One region of the Bradyrhizobium sp. NDS-1 genome, then DNA from elsewhere that is predicted to be linked to it. Evidence: predicted binding sites of a transcription regulator. Region 1 holds the regulator's gene; each other region holds the start of a gene.
The links. The regulator LexA, encoded in region 1, represses DNA repair genes until DNA is damaged. The targets are predictions, from matches to a motif close to TGTTCNNNNTGTGTTCNG.
Positions count from the first base shown of each region.

Region 1 (4,152 bases):
CGAAGCCGTACGGATCTTCACCGGCGGCGTCATTCCCGACGGCGCCGACGCCGTCGTGATCCAGGAGGACACCGTCGCGGACGACAGCTGCGTCACGATCAAGCAAGCCGCGATCGCCGGACGGCACATCCGCCCGGTAGGCGTCGACTTCCGTGAAGGCGACGTCCTCTTGCGCAAGGGAACCCGGCTGACGGAGCGCGATCTCGCGCTCGCCGCCGCCATGAACTACCCCCACCTCGCCGTCTGCCGCCGTCCGAAGGTCGCGATCCTCGCCACCGGCGACGAACTGGTGATGCCGGGCTCAACGCCCGGGCACGGCCAGATCGTCTATTCCAATGGCTACGCCCTGCACGCGCTCGCCCGCAGCGAGGGCGCCGAGACCATCGACCTCGGTGTTGCCGCAGATACGCTTGCAGCCACCTCCGCCGGCATCCGCCGCGCCCGCGAGACCGAAACCGATATCCTGGTCACGACGGGCGGCGCATCTGTCGGCGACCACGATCTGGTCCAGCAAGCGCTCCGGGACGAAGGCATCTCAATGGCGTTCTGGAAGATCGCGATTCGGCCCGGCAAGCCGATGATGCACGGACGGCTCGGCGCGATGCGCGTGATCGGCCTGCCCGGCAATCCGGTGTCCTCCTATGTGTGCGCCTTCCTGTTCATGGTGCCGCTGATTCGCGCGCTGTCGGGCCGTTCGGTGATTCATCATCGCCGCGAGCGGGCCGTACTGGGCCGCGATCTCGGCGCCAACGACCAGCGCGAGGATTATCTGCGCGCGCGCCTGGAGCTGCGCGACGACGGCGCGCTCGTCGCCGTTCCCGTTAGCCATCAGGACTCCTCTCTGCTTGCGAATCTTGCTGCAGCACAGGTACTTCTCGTGCGCCCGCCGTTCGCGCCGAAGGCCGAGGCGGGCAGCCCTTGCGAGGTGCTGCGCCTCCCCGTCTGAACTGCGCGGCCACACGCATTCCGCGAACTCGCCCCTGTTCACGGTAAATTAAGCAGTTGCGGAACATGTATCGAACATATAGTGTCCGTTCATGATTTGTTTCGAGCATGTAGCGGCTTATCGCTGAATTCATCGTCTCGGAATCGAACGGCATCAACCGGGGGACTTAGGTCGAGATGTTAACGCGCAAACAATACGAGCTTCTGCGGTTCATCAGTGAACGTTTGAAGGAAAGCGGCGTGCCGCCGTCCTTCGACGAGATGAAGGATGCGCTCGACCTGCGCTCGAAGTCGGGCATCCACCGCCTGATCACCGCGCTCGAGGAGCGCGGCTTCATCCGCCGCCTGCCCAACCGCGCTCGGGCCATCGAAGTCATCAAGCTGCCGGAGCTTCAGGCTGCGGCCGGCAACCGGCGCGGCTTCACGCCGAGCGTCATCGAGGGCAATCTCGGCAAGGTGCGCGCGAGCTCCAGCCCGCCCGTCGACGAGGGCGAGCGGCCCGTCGCAGTGCCCGTGATGGGCCGCATCGCGGCCGGCACGCCGATCGAGGCGTTGCAGACCCGCAGCCACACCATCAGCGTGCCGCCCGACATGCTCGGCTCCGGCGAGCACTACGCGCTCGAAGTGCGCGGCGATTCCATGGTCGAGGCCGGCATCCTCGACGGCGACATGGCGCTGATCCAGCGCAACGAGAGCGCCGATACCGGCGACATCGTGGTGGCGCTGATCGACGACGAGGAGGCCACGCTCAAGCGCTTCCGCCGCCGCGGCGCCTCGATCGCACTCGAGCCCGCCAATGCCGCTTATGAGGTGCGCATCCTGCCGCCGAACCGCGTGAAGATTCAGGGCAAGCTGATCGGGCTTTACCGGAAGTACTGAGAGCCCTCGGCGGTCATTCGATACCCATGATTCCGACTGGAGCGGATCTGATCCGCTCCTGCTGGACAATCTTCTGGTCTTGCGCAGATTGTCCGGCCCCTCTTCAGAGGCGACGCCTCGGCGTGTCGCCACAAGCCCCCATTGCTTCGCGGTCTCGAGTCCTCGAGCAGACATGACGCATCGGCGCCCGCGCGCCGCTGACGTTGGTCCTCGCCGAATGCATTGATGTGAGCTTTGTTCCTGTCGGATTCGAAAAGATAATTTGATCGCGTCCCGCAGACCAGCCGCAGATTTGCCTACAACCAAGCAGAGCGTTGCGTGCTTCCACTCTGATAGAGGCTTGCGCCTCCGAGGGAGGCGCGGGTTGCTATCTTCGAATGAGGAGCACCCGATGTGTGACTACAGCCTGCATGCCGTTGCATCGCGCCCCGCCGAAGTCGGCGAGACGATCGTGTCGACAACGTTCCGCGGCACCTCGACGCGTGGCTTTGCTTCTGCCGCCGATCCGACCGTGGCCGTCTGTCTGCTGCCCGGGACGGAGCTCGCCTTCGCCGACAACGTCCGCTACGACAATCGCTGGATCTGGACGCGCACCGTCAATTCGCGCGTCGGCAAGTTCGGCAAGATCGATCCGCACATTCCCGATCGCCACCACGACGCGATCGAATTCCCTGACGGTAAATACGTGCTTGTGACACAACTCGTCGAAGGCCAGCGTGCCACCGTGTTGCAATTGCCGGTGACCCAGCCCGTCGGCGAGCGCGAGCACAAGCCGCAGATCATCGACGACAGCCGGTCGCCGGTCACGCGCCTGCCGATCGGCTGACGCCACCTCGACTGACAACTGGATGCCGCCAGGATTGAAGTGCCATCGCCGGCAGACGCCGGCGAGATGGCATGGTTCGTGTTTTCACGAACATCGATCGGCCCGCCCGGCGCCGCACGAAGTTTGAGCCGTCCTGCCTGAATTTTGAACGTCCGCTCCGCAGCCAAATGACCGATGCTGTCGTGGTTTGAGGCGGCGGACACGCTCGATGAAGACCTTCATTCGCGTCGTTGAACTCTGGGTGCCCGACCGGACGCGCAGGCGTCTGGAATTCGGCGGCGGCCTCTACGGCGAAGGGCTGTCCGCGTTCAAGTCCGTGAGCGAGGACCTGCACTTCGGATATGACGAGGGACTTCCCGGCAAGGCCTGGGCCTCTGGCCATCCCGTCATCCTCACGACCTTCGCCAACTCCTATTTCAAACGGACCGAGCAGGCCGTCGCGGCCGGCCTCACCTGCGGCGTGGCGGTGCCGGTGTTCGCGGGCGAATTCCTGCAAGCCGTGATGGTGCTGTTCTGCGGGGACGACGAGGCGCATGTCGGCGCGATCGAACTCTGGCACAACGATCCCGATCGCTCCCACGAGATGGCGCTCGTCAACGGCTATTACGGCATGGCGGACATGTTCGAATTCAACTCCCGCCACACCAGGTTTCCGCGCGGCTTCGGCCTGCCCGGACGCACCTGGAAGGCGGGTCTGCCGCTGATCATCAAGGACCTGCACGACGCCAAGAGCTTCCTGCGCTGGGAGGACGCGGCCAAGATCGGGATCAATTTGGGGGTCGGCGTGCCCTACCGAACCGGCACCGAGACGTGGGTTCTGACATTGCTCTCCGCGCAGGCAACCCCGATTGCGCGACGCTTCGAGATCTGGGTCCCGAACGAGGCCCGCTCAGTGCTGGTCTTTCGCGCCGGCGATTGCAGCGCGCAGACCGACCTTGCCGCGCTCTACGCGGGTAGATCCATCGGCAGGGGCGAAGGCAGCATCGGCGGCGCATGGGCCACCGGCATGCCGGCGCTCGACGACGATCTCACCCATGACAGCTCGATCGCCGGCTCCGAGGCCCGCGTAGCCGGGCTGAGCCGGATGGTGGCCCTGCCGGTCATCGACAACGCAAGGCTGGAAGCCGTGCTGGCCTGGTATCTGTAAATCGCAATCAATCGTCGGCCTGCAAGTCAGCCTCCGACGGCGTAGCGTCCCGGTTGCGGAGCGCCACCTTCGGCGCAAGGCTGCCGTCGAAATCACCTTCGCCGGCACCGGCGGGCAACCACGGGCGGTTCGTGCCTCTCGCCCTCACCGCCTGCACGGAAAAACCCTCGCCACGCTGCGTCAGGGCCAGCGCACCCTGGCGAGCGAGCCGCTGCCGATCGACCACCATTGCCGCGCAATCGGGCGGCGCGGGCCGCGACGCCACCACCAGTGCAGCCCGGCTGCAATCGTCCGCCAGCGCGTCGATGCGCGAGGCCAGCGCGACCAGCCGCCCGTCGGCGAGCGGCGTCACGCA
Region 1 is NZ_CP136628.1:3,918,227-3,922,378, reverse strand. Features, by position in the region: gene glp (gephyrin-like molybdotransferase Glp) at 1-946, shown strand, start outside; gene lexA (transcriptional repressor LexA) at 1,123-1,824, shown strand; gene RX330_RS18485 (hypothetical protein) at 2,216-2,650, shown strand; gene RX330_RS18480 (GAF domain-containing protein) at 2,859-3,797, shown strand; gene RX330_RS18475 (ComEC/Rec2 family competence protein) at 3,805-4,152, opposite strand, start outside.

Region 2 (4,152 bases), 3.4 Mb from region 1:
CCTGCACCGAGGGCAGCGTCTCCTGCACCTGCCAGCCGAAGAACGGCGCGCCGTCATATTCGATGGTGAGCTTGTAACGGGGCATCAGACGAGCCGCATCGGCGGCTTCAACGGCACTCCACGCAAAAAGTCGGTAGCCTGCATCCGGGCCTTGCCTTCGCGCTGCAGCTCGATGACGCGGATCGCGCCCTCGCCGCAGGCGATGGTGAGCTGATCGTCGATTACCTCGCCCGGTGTGCCCGAACCCTTCGCCAGCTCGCAGCGCAGGATTTTGACGCGCGCGCCTTCACCGACCTCCGCGAGCTCGGTCCAGGCACCTGGAAATGGCGACAGGCCGTGGATGTGGCGCAGCACCGCGCGTGCCGGCTTGGCCCAGTCGATCCGCGCCTCCGCCTTGTCGATCTTGGCGGCGTAGGTGACGCCGTCCTCGCTCTGCTTTTTAAGCTGGAGCCCGCCGCGGGCAAGCGCGGCCATCGCCCGCACCATCAGGTCCGCGCCAAGCCGGGACAGGCGATCATGCAGATCGGCCGCGGTCATGCCGTCGGTGATGGCAAGCCGCTCGGCCATTGCGACGTCGCCAGTGTCGAGACCGACATCCATCTTCATCACCATCACGCCGCTCTCGGCATCATCAGCCATGATCGCGCGGTTGATCGGCGCCGCGCCGCGCCAGCGCGGCAACAGCGAAGCGTGCAGATTGTAGCAGCCGAGTTTTGGCGCATCGAGGATCGCCTGCGGCAGGATCATGCCGTAGGCGACGACGACGGCGGCATCGGCATCGAACGCGCGGAACTCCTCCAGCGCTTCTTCGGTCTTCAACGTCTTCGGTGTCAGCACGGGCACGCCGAGTTTTCGCGCGGCCTCCTCGACCGGGGTCGGCTGCAATTGCAGGCCGCGCCGCCCGCCGGGCTTCGGCGCGCGGGTGTAGACGGCGACGATCTCGTGGCCATGCGCGACCAGCTCGAGCAGCGTCGGCACGGAGAAATCGGGCGTGCCCATGAAGATCAGGCGAAGGGGCATGACAAGGACTCAGGTATGTTCCCTCCCCCCTTGCGGGGGAGGGTTAGGGAGAGGGGTGCCACACGACGCGCTCACTCGGTTGAGCGCCGATCAATTCTATGCACCGGTTAGACTACCGCCGGGGTTACCCCTCTCCCCCGCCCTCCCCCGCAAGGGGGGAGGGAGCGCAGGAGAGCGTGCGGCAACGCCAGTCGCTCACAACATACTCACTCCGCCCGCTTGGCGGCCTTCTCGAACTTCTTGATCACGCGGTCGCGCTTGAGCTTCGACAGATAATCGACGAACAGCACGCCGTTGAGATGGTCGATCTCATGCTGGATGCAGGTGGCGTAGAGGCCTTCGGCGTCCTCCTCGTGCACCTTGCCGTCGAGATCGGTGAAGCGCACGCGTACCTTCGCGGGACGCTCGACCTCCTCGTAATATTCGGGGATCGAGAGGCAGCCTTCCTCGTAAGTGGACAGCTCCTCGGACGAGGCGATGATCTCGGGGTTGATGAAGACGCGCGGAAGCGGCTTGGTCTCGCCATTCTCGTCGCGCTTGGCGAGGTCCATGGTGATCAGCCGCAGCGGCTGCGCGACCTGGATCGCGGCCAGGCCGATGCCGGGCGCGTCGTACATGGTCTCGAACATGTCGTCGGCAAGCTTGCGGATCTCCGAGGTGACCTTCTCGATCGGCTTGGAGACCAGACGCAGCTGCTTGTCGGGCAGGATGATGATTTCTCTAAGGGCCATGGCCGCGATTTAAGCCGCTGCCTGCAGCCGGTCAATGCGGCCCGGAACCCGTTAACACTCCGCTAACCATAAAACTTCAGGCTTTATTAACCATAAAAATCAAGGGGCCGACAACCATAACCGTTCGCTATTCGTTCGCGCCTCCCGGCGAATCGGATAGAACGTTCGGCATGAACGAAATCATTTTCCTGGCCGGTGACTGGCCGGTACGCGCCATCCACGCGCTGATCGGCTTTGGTGCGCTCGTGCTCGTCCTGCTGGTGGCGATCGCCATCGTCATCTCGCGGTCCGGGCGGCGCGGCGCGGAACTCGCCATGGCGCACGCGATCCGGGCCGACGAGCTCGAGGAGCGCCTCAGCGAGGTACTCCGCGCCCAGAGCGAATCCTCAGGCCGGGTCGACGCCATGACCCAGGCGCTGGCCGGCCGTCAGGCCGAAATGGCGCGGGCGGTCAACGAGCGGCTGGATTCGGTGACCCACCGGGTCGGCCAGTCCATGGAACACTCGACTCGCAACACCATGGAGAGCCTGCGGGCGCTGCATGAGCGGCTCGGCATCATCGACAGCGCCCACAAGAACCTCACCGATCTGACGACGCAGGTGACGACCTTGCGCGACGTGCTCGCCAACAAGCAGTCGCGCGGCGCCTTCGGCCAGGCGCGGATGGAGGCGATCGTTCAGGATGGCCTTCCGAAAGGCTCCTACGAGTTCCAGTTCACGCTCTCGACCGGCAAGCGGCCCGACTGCGTCGTGTTCCTGCCCGACCAGCGCCCACTCTGCATCGACGCGAAATTCCCGCTGGAGGCGATGACCGCGCTGCACGACGCCCGCACCGACGAGGAGAAGCGCCTCGCCACGCAGCGGCTGCGCGGCGACGTGATGAAGCATGTCAGCGACATCGCCGAAAAATATCTCGTTACCGGCGAGACCCAGGAGATGGCGCTGATGTTCGTGCCGTCGGAATCGGTCTACGCCGAGATCCACGACGGCTTCGACGACGTGATCCAGAAGGCCTACCGCGCCCGCGTCGTGCTGGTGTCGCCCTCACTGCTGATGCTGGCGATCCAGGTGATGCAGCAGATCATGAAGGACGCGCGCATGCGCGATGCGGCCGACCAGATCCAGACCGAAGTGATCAAGCTCGGCGACGACCTCGGCCGCCTGCGCGACCGCGTGGTCAAACTACAGAAACATTTTTCCGATGCGAACGAGGACGTCCGCCAGATCCTGATCTCCGCCGACAAGATCGAAAAGCGCGCAGGACGAATCGAGGAGCTCGATTTCAGCAAGAGCGACGCGCCGGAGGGACCGCGGCTGGTGGCGACAGACCCGGGCGAGTTGTTTCCGCGGAAGCTCCAGGCGGGAGAGTGACATTCTGCCGAGGCACGCTGTCTGCCCTCAATACCAGTGTCGTCGCCCGGCTTGACCGGGCGACCCAGTATCCCAGACGGCAGATGGGCGGACGGTGCTACTACGTCTACATCCTCGCCAGCAGGATCGGCGGCACGCTCTATATCGGCGTCACTAGCGATCTCATTCGTCGCGTGGCAGAGCACAAGTTAAAGCTGATCGATAGCTTTACGAAGGAATATGGCGTTGTGAAGCTCGTCTACTTCGAGCAATTCGATGATCCCGAGAATGCGATCAAACGCGAGAAACGCCTCAAGAAATGGAAGCGCGATTGGAAGATCGCGCTGATCGAGAAAGACAATCCGAATTGGAACGATCTCTACGCCGAGATTGCAGGCCCTCCATAACTCAGGCCTCTGGGATACTGGGTCGCCCGGTCAGGCCGGGCGACGACACCTCCCTTGTGGCCCCCAGAATCTGCTAACACCTCCGCATGACCGCACCCGACGCGACTTCTCCCGCCGCGACTTCCGCTCCCGCGCCCTCCTGGCGCGAAAGTCTTGCCGTGTACCTGCAGCCGCGGGTGCTGATCGTGCTGTTCCTCGGCTTCTCGTCGGGCCTGCCGCTGGCGCTGTCGGGCTCCACGCTGCTGGTGTGGATGGCGGAGGCGGGGGTCGATCTCGGAACGATCGGGCTGTTTGCACTGGTCGGAACGCCCTACACGCTGAAATTCCTGTGGGCACCGCTGGTCGATGCGCTGCATGTCCCGTTCTTCACGCGCGCCTTCGGACGTCGCCGTGGGTGGCTGGTGTTTTCGCAGCTACTGCTGATCGGCGCGATTCTGCTGTTGGCGCTGACCGACCCTGCGCGTTCGCCGCTGTTCGTCGCGCTCGGCGCGCTCCTGGTGGCGACCATGTCCTCGACGCAGGACATCGTCGTCGATGCATTCCGCGTCGAGAGCCTGCCCGAGAGCGAGCAGGCGGCCGGTATGGCCGCCTATGTCGCGGCCTATCGCATCGGCATGCTGATATCGACAGCGGGCGCCTTGTTCA
Region 2 is NZ_CP136628.1:7,280,045-7,284,196, forward strand. Features, by position in the region: gene truA (tRNA pseudouridine(38-40) synthase TruA) at 1-85, opposite strand, end outside; gene fmt (methionyl-tRNA formyltransferase) at 85-1,020, opposite strand; gene def (peptide deformylase) at 1,227-1,751, opposite strand; gene RX330_RS34040 (DNA recombination protein RmuC) at 1,922-3,121, shown strand; gene RX330_RS34045 (GIY-YIG nuclease family protein) at 3,205-3,507, shown strand; gene RX330_RS34050 (AmpG family muropeptide MFS transporter) at 3,594-4,152, shown strand, end outside.
Region 2: a site for LexA is predicted at 1,873-1,890, ahead of RX330_RS34040 (DNA recombination protein RmuC). Genes of this name have one in related genera too.

Region 3 (4,152 bases), 3.2 Mb from region 1:
CTAAATCACACCGTGGAAATACGGTCTACCTTTGAGGGATTAGGTCGCCGCCTCGGCAGCGACTGTTTTCATGGCGATAGAAGGGCAGTCGCCCCTCCCCCCCCAACAAAAACGGCCGGATCTTCCGATCCGGCCGCTACTCAAACTCTACTCGGCTAAGCCTACGCCACGCGACGCAACTTAGCCCCCGCCCTGACGGTAAAACTCAGCTGGCCTTCTTCGCCGGTGCGGCGGTCGGGCCGACCTTCTTCTGGATGGCGCGCTTCAGCTCGAGGGCGCGCGGCGACAGAACGTCGGCCTTGGCCTTGAGCAGATAGGCATCGAGGCCGCCATTGTGGTCGACGCTCTTCACCGCGTTGGTGGAGACGCGCAGGCGCACGTTGCGCTCGAGGGCTTCCGAGATGAACGTCACGTTGACGAGGTTCGGCAGGAAGCGGCGCTTGGTCTTGATATTGGAGTGGCTGACCTTGTGGCCGACGAGGGGGCCCTTGGCCGTCAGTTCGCAGCGGCGAGACATGGCATCAATCCTTATCCTAAACCCCCAACGATTTGCGGCCGCCATTCTGGGCGCCACGGGGGCGAATTCTCTGTCCTTGCAGGGAGCGGGCGGACGTATAGGGGGGAAGGGGCGGGACGTCAAGGCGACGGGCCATTTTTGGCCTGTCGTCCCGGGGCGCGCGCGAGCGCGAACCCGGGATCTCAGGCGGCAAATCAGGTGCCATCACCCGCCTTGTGCGCACTGGGGCGGGCGATCCAGTACGCCGCGGCGGCGCGGCTGACCAGAGGGGCCGCGGCGTACCGGAAGCCCCGGTCAAGCCGGGGCATGACGGCGGAGGACGGGGAGAGGTGTCAGGGTCCGGCGCCCCCTCCCGATCACCAAAACGGCAATGTTTGTCGCGCGTTACCATCACATAAAGGGCGTATTCGCCGCCGAAGAGTCCGGTGGAGTTCCGCGCCTCGACATACCCGGACACATTGTTTGCCGCGATTTTTGGCTTAAGTAACTTCGCATCGCGGCCCCGATTGGATTGTTTCGTGCTCATCACGCCCCCTCTTGCGCACAATTTGCGCTCGGTCCGTCCGCGCTCTGCCGGCAGGCTGACGGCGCTTTGCGGCGTGATCCTTCCCCTGGCGCTGGCGTGGGGCGCGGCGCCGGCCGCGGCGCAGGGCAAGCTCGAGGCGCAATATGAGGCCTCGCTGTCAGGCATTCCCGTCGGCAAGGGCGGCTGGAACATCGACATCCAGGACGACGTGTTTGCGGCGGCCGCCGCCGGCGGCACGTCGGGCCTGCTGAAATCGTTCACGGGCGGGTCCGGCACCGGCGCCTCGCAGGGCCGCGTCGTCAATGGCGCGCTGGTCGCGACCGGCTACCAGGCCTCCACCACGACACAGAAGAAGACCGAAGAAATCCGCATCACGCTCGACAAGGGCAATGTGAAGGATTTCGCGATCCTGCCGGAGCCGCCGGTCGATCCTGACCGCATCGTCGTCACCGATGCGCATCGCCGCGGCGTCTGGGACCCCATGACGGCCTCGCTCTTGCGCGTGCCCGGCACCGGCGATCCCGTTTCGCCGGAGGCCTGCCACAGCTCGGCGCCCGTGTTCGACGGGCGCATGCGCTACGATCTCAAGCTCGATTTCAAGCGCATGGAGACGGTGAAGGCGGAGAAGGGCTATCGTGGCCCGGTCGTGGTCTGCTCGCTCTATTTCGTCCCTGTCGCGGGCTACATCCCCGACCGCCCCGTGATCAAATACCTCGCCGCCCAGCGCAACATCGAGATCGCCTTCGCGCCGATCGCCGGCACCCGCATCCTCGTTCCGTTCTGGCTGAAAGTGCCGACGCCGCTGGGGCCTGCCATGCTGGAAGCGACCAGCTTCGTCACCACAGCCCAGCCGCCAAGGGTGGCGAAGACGCAGTAGGGCGTCTTCCCCCCCGCCGTCATTCCGGGGCGCGCCGCAGGCGCGAACCCGGAATCCATCCTGCCACCGTCTCCGCCGCCCAATGGATTCCGGGCTCGCGCCAAGAGGCGCGCCCCGGAATGACGAGCGAATTTTTGGCTCAAAAAAGTGTCAGTAATTTCAAGCGCATACCTACTGTGCATGGGGTTGTTTTCGCAAAAATGAGTCCGGGCAGGCCCAGGTCCGGGGAATCCATTTGACTCCTCCCCGATTCTGATTCGACTCCGCGCCGTCCCCAACTTAACGCTTTGCGCCATCGAAACGCCGCTTGTACGGCAGCCCGAAACTCCATCTAGTTGCGGCCAACAAGACTCCCGCGACATGTTGCGTGAACGGAACGGGACTCAATCTGGAGTCAGCGATTCGGCCGCGATTCGTTCTAGAGTCGTTCCGAAGCTTAACACCAACGGGAAAAGCGTCGCAAAGTGAGACAGTTGCGCGGGATTTGGGCGATGCTCCTACACCCACCGCCGTCATGCCCCGGCTTGACCGGGGCATCCAGTACGCCGCGGCGTCCCGGCTCAATCATTGCTGACTCTGGAATACTGGATCGCCCGGTCGAGCCGGGCGATGACAGCGGTGCGCATGTTTGGGGCCATGCACCTCACCGCCCCAGACAGCACTGACATTCGCCCAAATCGCCATTACCTAATCCCCCAGATGCCCTTTTCCTCCTCCCCCTTCGCTTCCGAGCGCGCCGCTTCCGATCGTGTGCCTGGCGCCGGCGTCACTGCGGTGCTCGGCCCGACCAACACCGGCAAGACCCATCTCGCCATCGAGCGGATGCTCGCGCATCCCTCGGGCATGATCGGCCTGCCGCTGCGGCTGCTCGCGCGCGAGGTCTACAACAAGATCGCGGCACGGGTCGGAGCCGAGGCGGTCGCGCTCGTCACCGGCGAGGAGAAGATCAAGCCGAAGAGCCCGCGCTATTGGGTCTCGACCGTCGAGGCGATGCCGCGCGACCTCGATCTCTCCTTCCTCGCCGTCGACGAGGTCCAGATCGCATCCGATCTCGAACGCGGCCACGTCTTCACCGACCGCATCCTCAACCGCCGCGGCCGCGACGAGACGCTGCTCTTGGGCGCCGCCACGATGCGCCCGATCATCGAACGTCTGCTGCCCGGCGTCTCCATGATCACGCGGCCGCGCCTGTCGCAGCTGGAATTCGCGGGCGATCGCAAGATCACGCGCCAGCCGCGCCGCACCGCCATCGTCGCGTTCTCGGCCGATGAAGTCTACGCCATCGCCGAGCTGATCCGCCGCCAGCATGGCGGCGCCGCCGTGGTGCTGGGCTCGCTGAGCCCACGCACCCGCAACGCGCAGGTGGCGATGTTCCAGAACGGCGATGTCGATTATCTCGTCGCCACCGACGCCGTCGGCATGGGCCTCAATCTCGACGTCGACCACGTCGCCTTCGCCTCCGACCGCAAGTTCGACGGCTACCAGTTCCGCCGCCTGACGCCGTCCGAATTCGCGCAGATCGCGGGGCGCGCCGGCCGTGCCACGCGCAACGGCACCTTCGGCACCACGGGCCGCTGCGCGCCGTTCGAGCCCGAGCTCGTCAACGCGCTGCAGAACCACACCTTCGATCCCGTGAAGATGCTGCAATGGCGCAACGCCAGGCTGGATTTCGCCTCGCTCGGCGCGCTGCAGGTCTCGCTCAACCTCGCCCCCGGCCACGAGGCGCTGACACGCGCCCCGATCGCAGAAGACATGCGCGTGCTCGACCACGCCGCCCGCGACGTCGAGGTGCGCGATATCGCGCATGGCAAGGCAGCGGTGGAGCGCCTCTGGGAGGCCTGCCAGGTCCCGGACTACCGAAAACTGTCGCCGGCGGCCCATGCCGAGCTGGTGACGACGCTCTACGGCTTCCTGATGCGGAAGGATTGCATCCCTGATGCCTGGTTCGCCGCCCAGATCACCCAGGCGGACCGCATCGACGGCGATATCGACACGTTGTCGGCCCGGATCGCGCAGATCCGCACCTGGACCTTCGTCGCCAACCGCCCGGACTGGCTGAAAGACCCCGAACGCTGGCAGGGAATCGCGCGGGAGGTCGAAAATAAATTATCGGATGCGCTCCATGAACGCTTGACTGAGCGTTTCGTTGATCGCCGTACCAGTGTATTGATGCGCCGCCTGCGGGAGAACACGAGCTTGAATACTGAAATCGGCAAGACCGGCGAAGTCATC
Region 3 is NZ_CP136628.1:686,991-691,142, forward strand. Features, by position in the region: gene rpmB (50S ribosomal protein L28) at 206-517, opposite strand; gene RX330_RS03195 (DUF3108 domain-containing protein) at 1,117-1,920, shown strand; gene RX330_RS03200 (helicase-related protein) at 2,620-4,152, shown strand, end outside.
Region 3: a site for LexA is predicted at 2,335-2,352, ahead of RX330_RS03200 (helicase-related protein). Genes of this name have one in related genera too.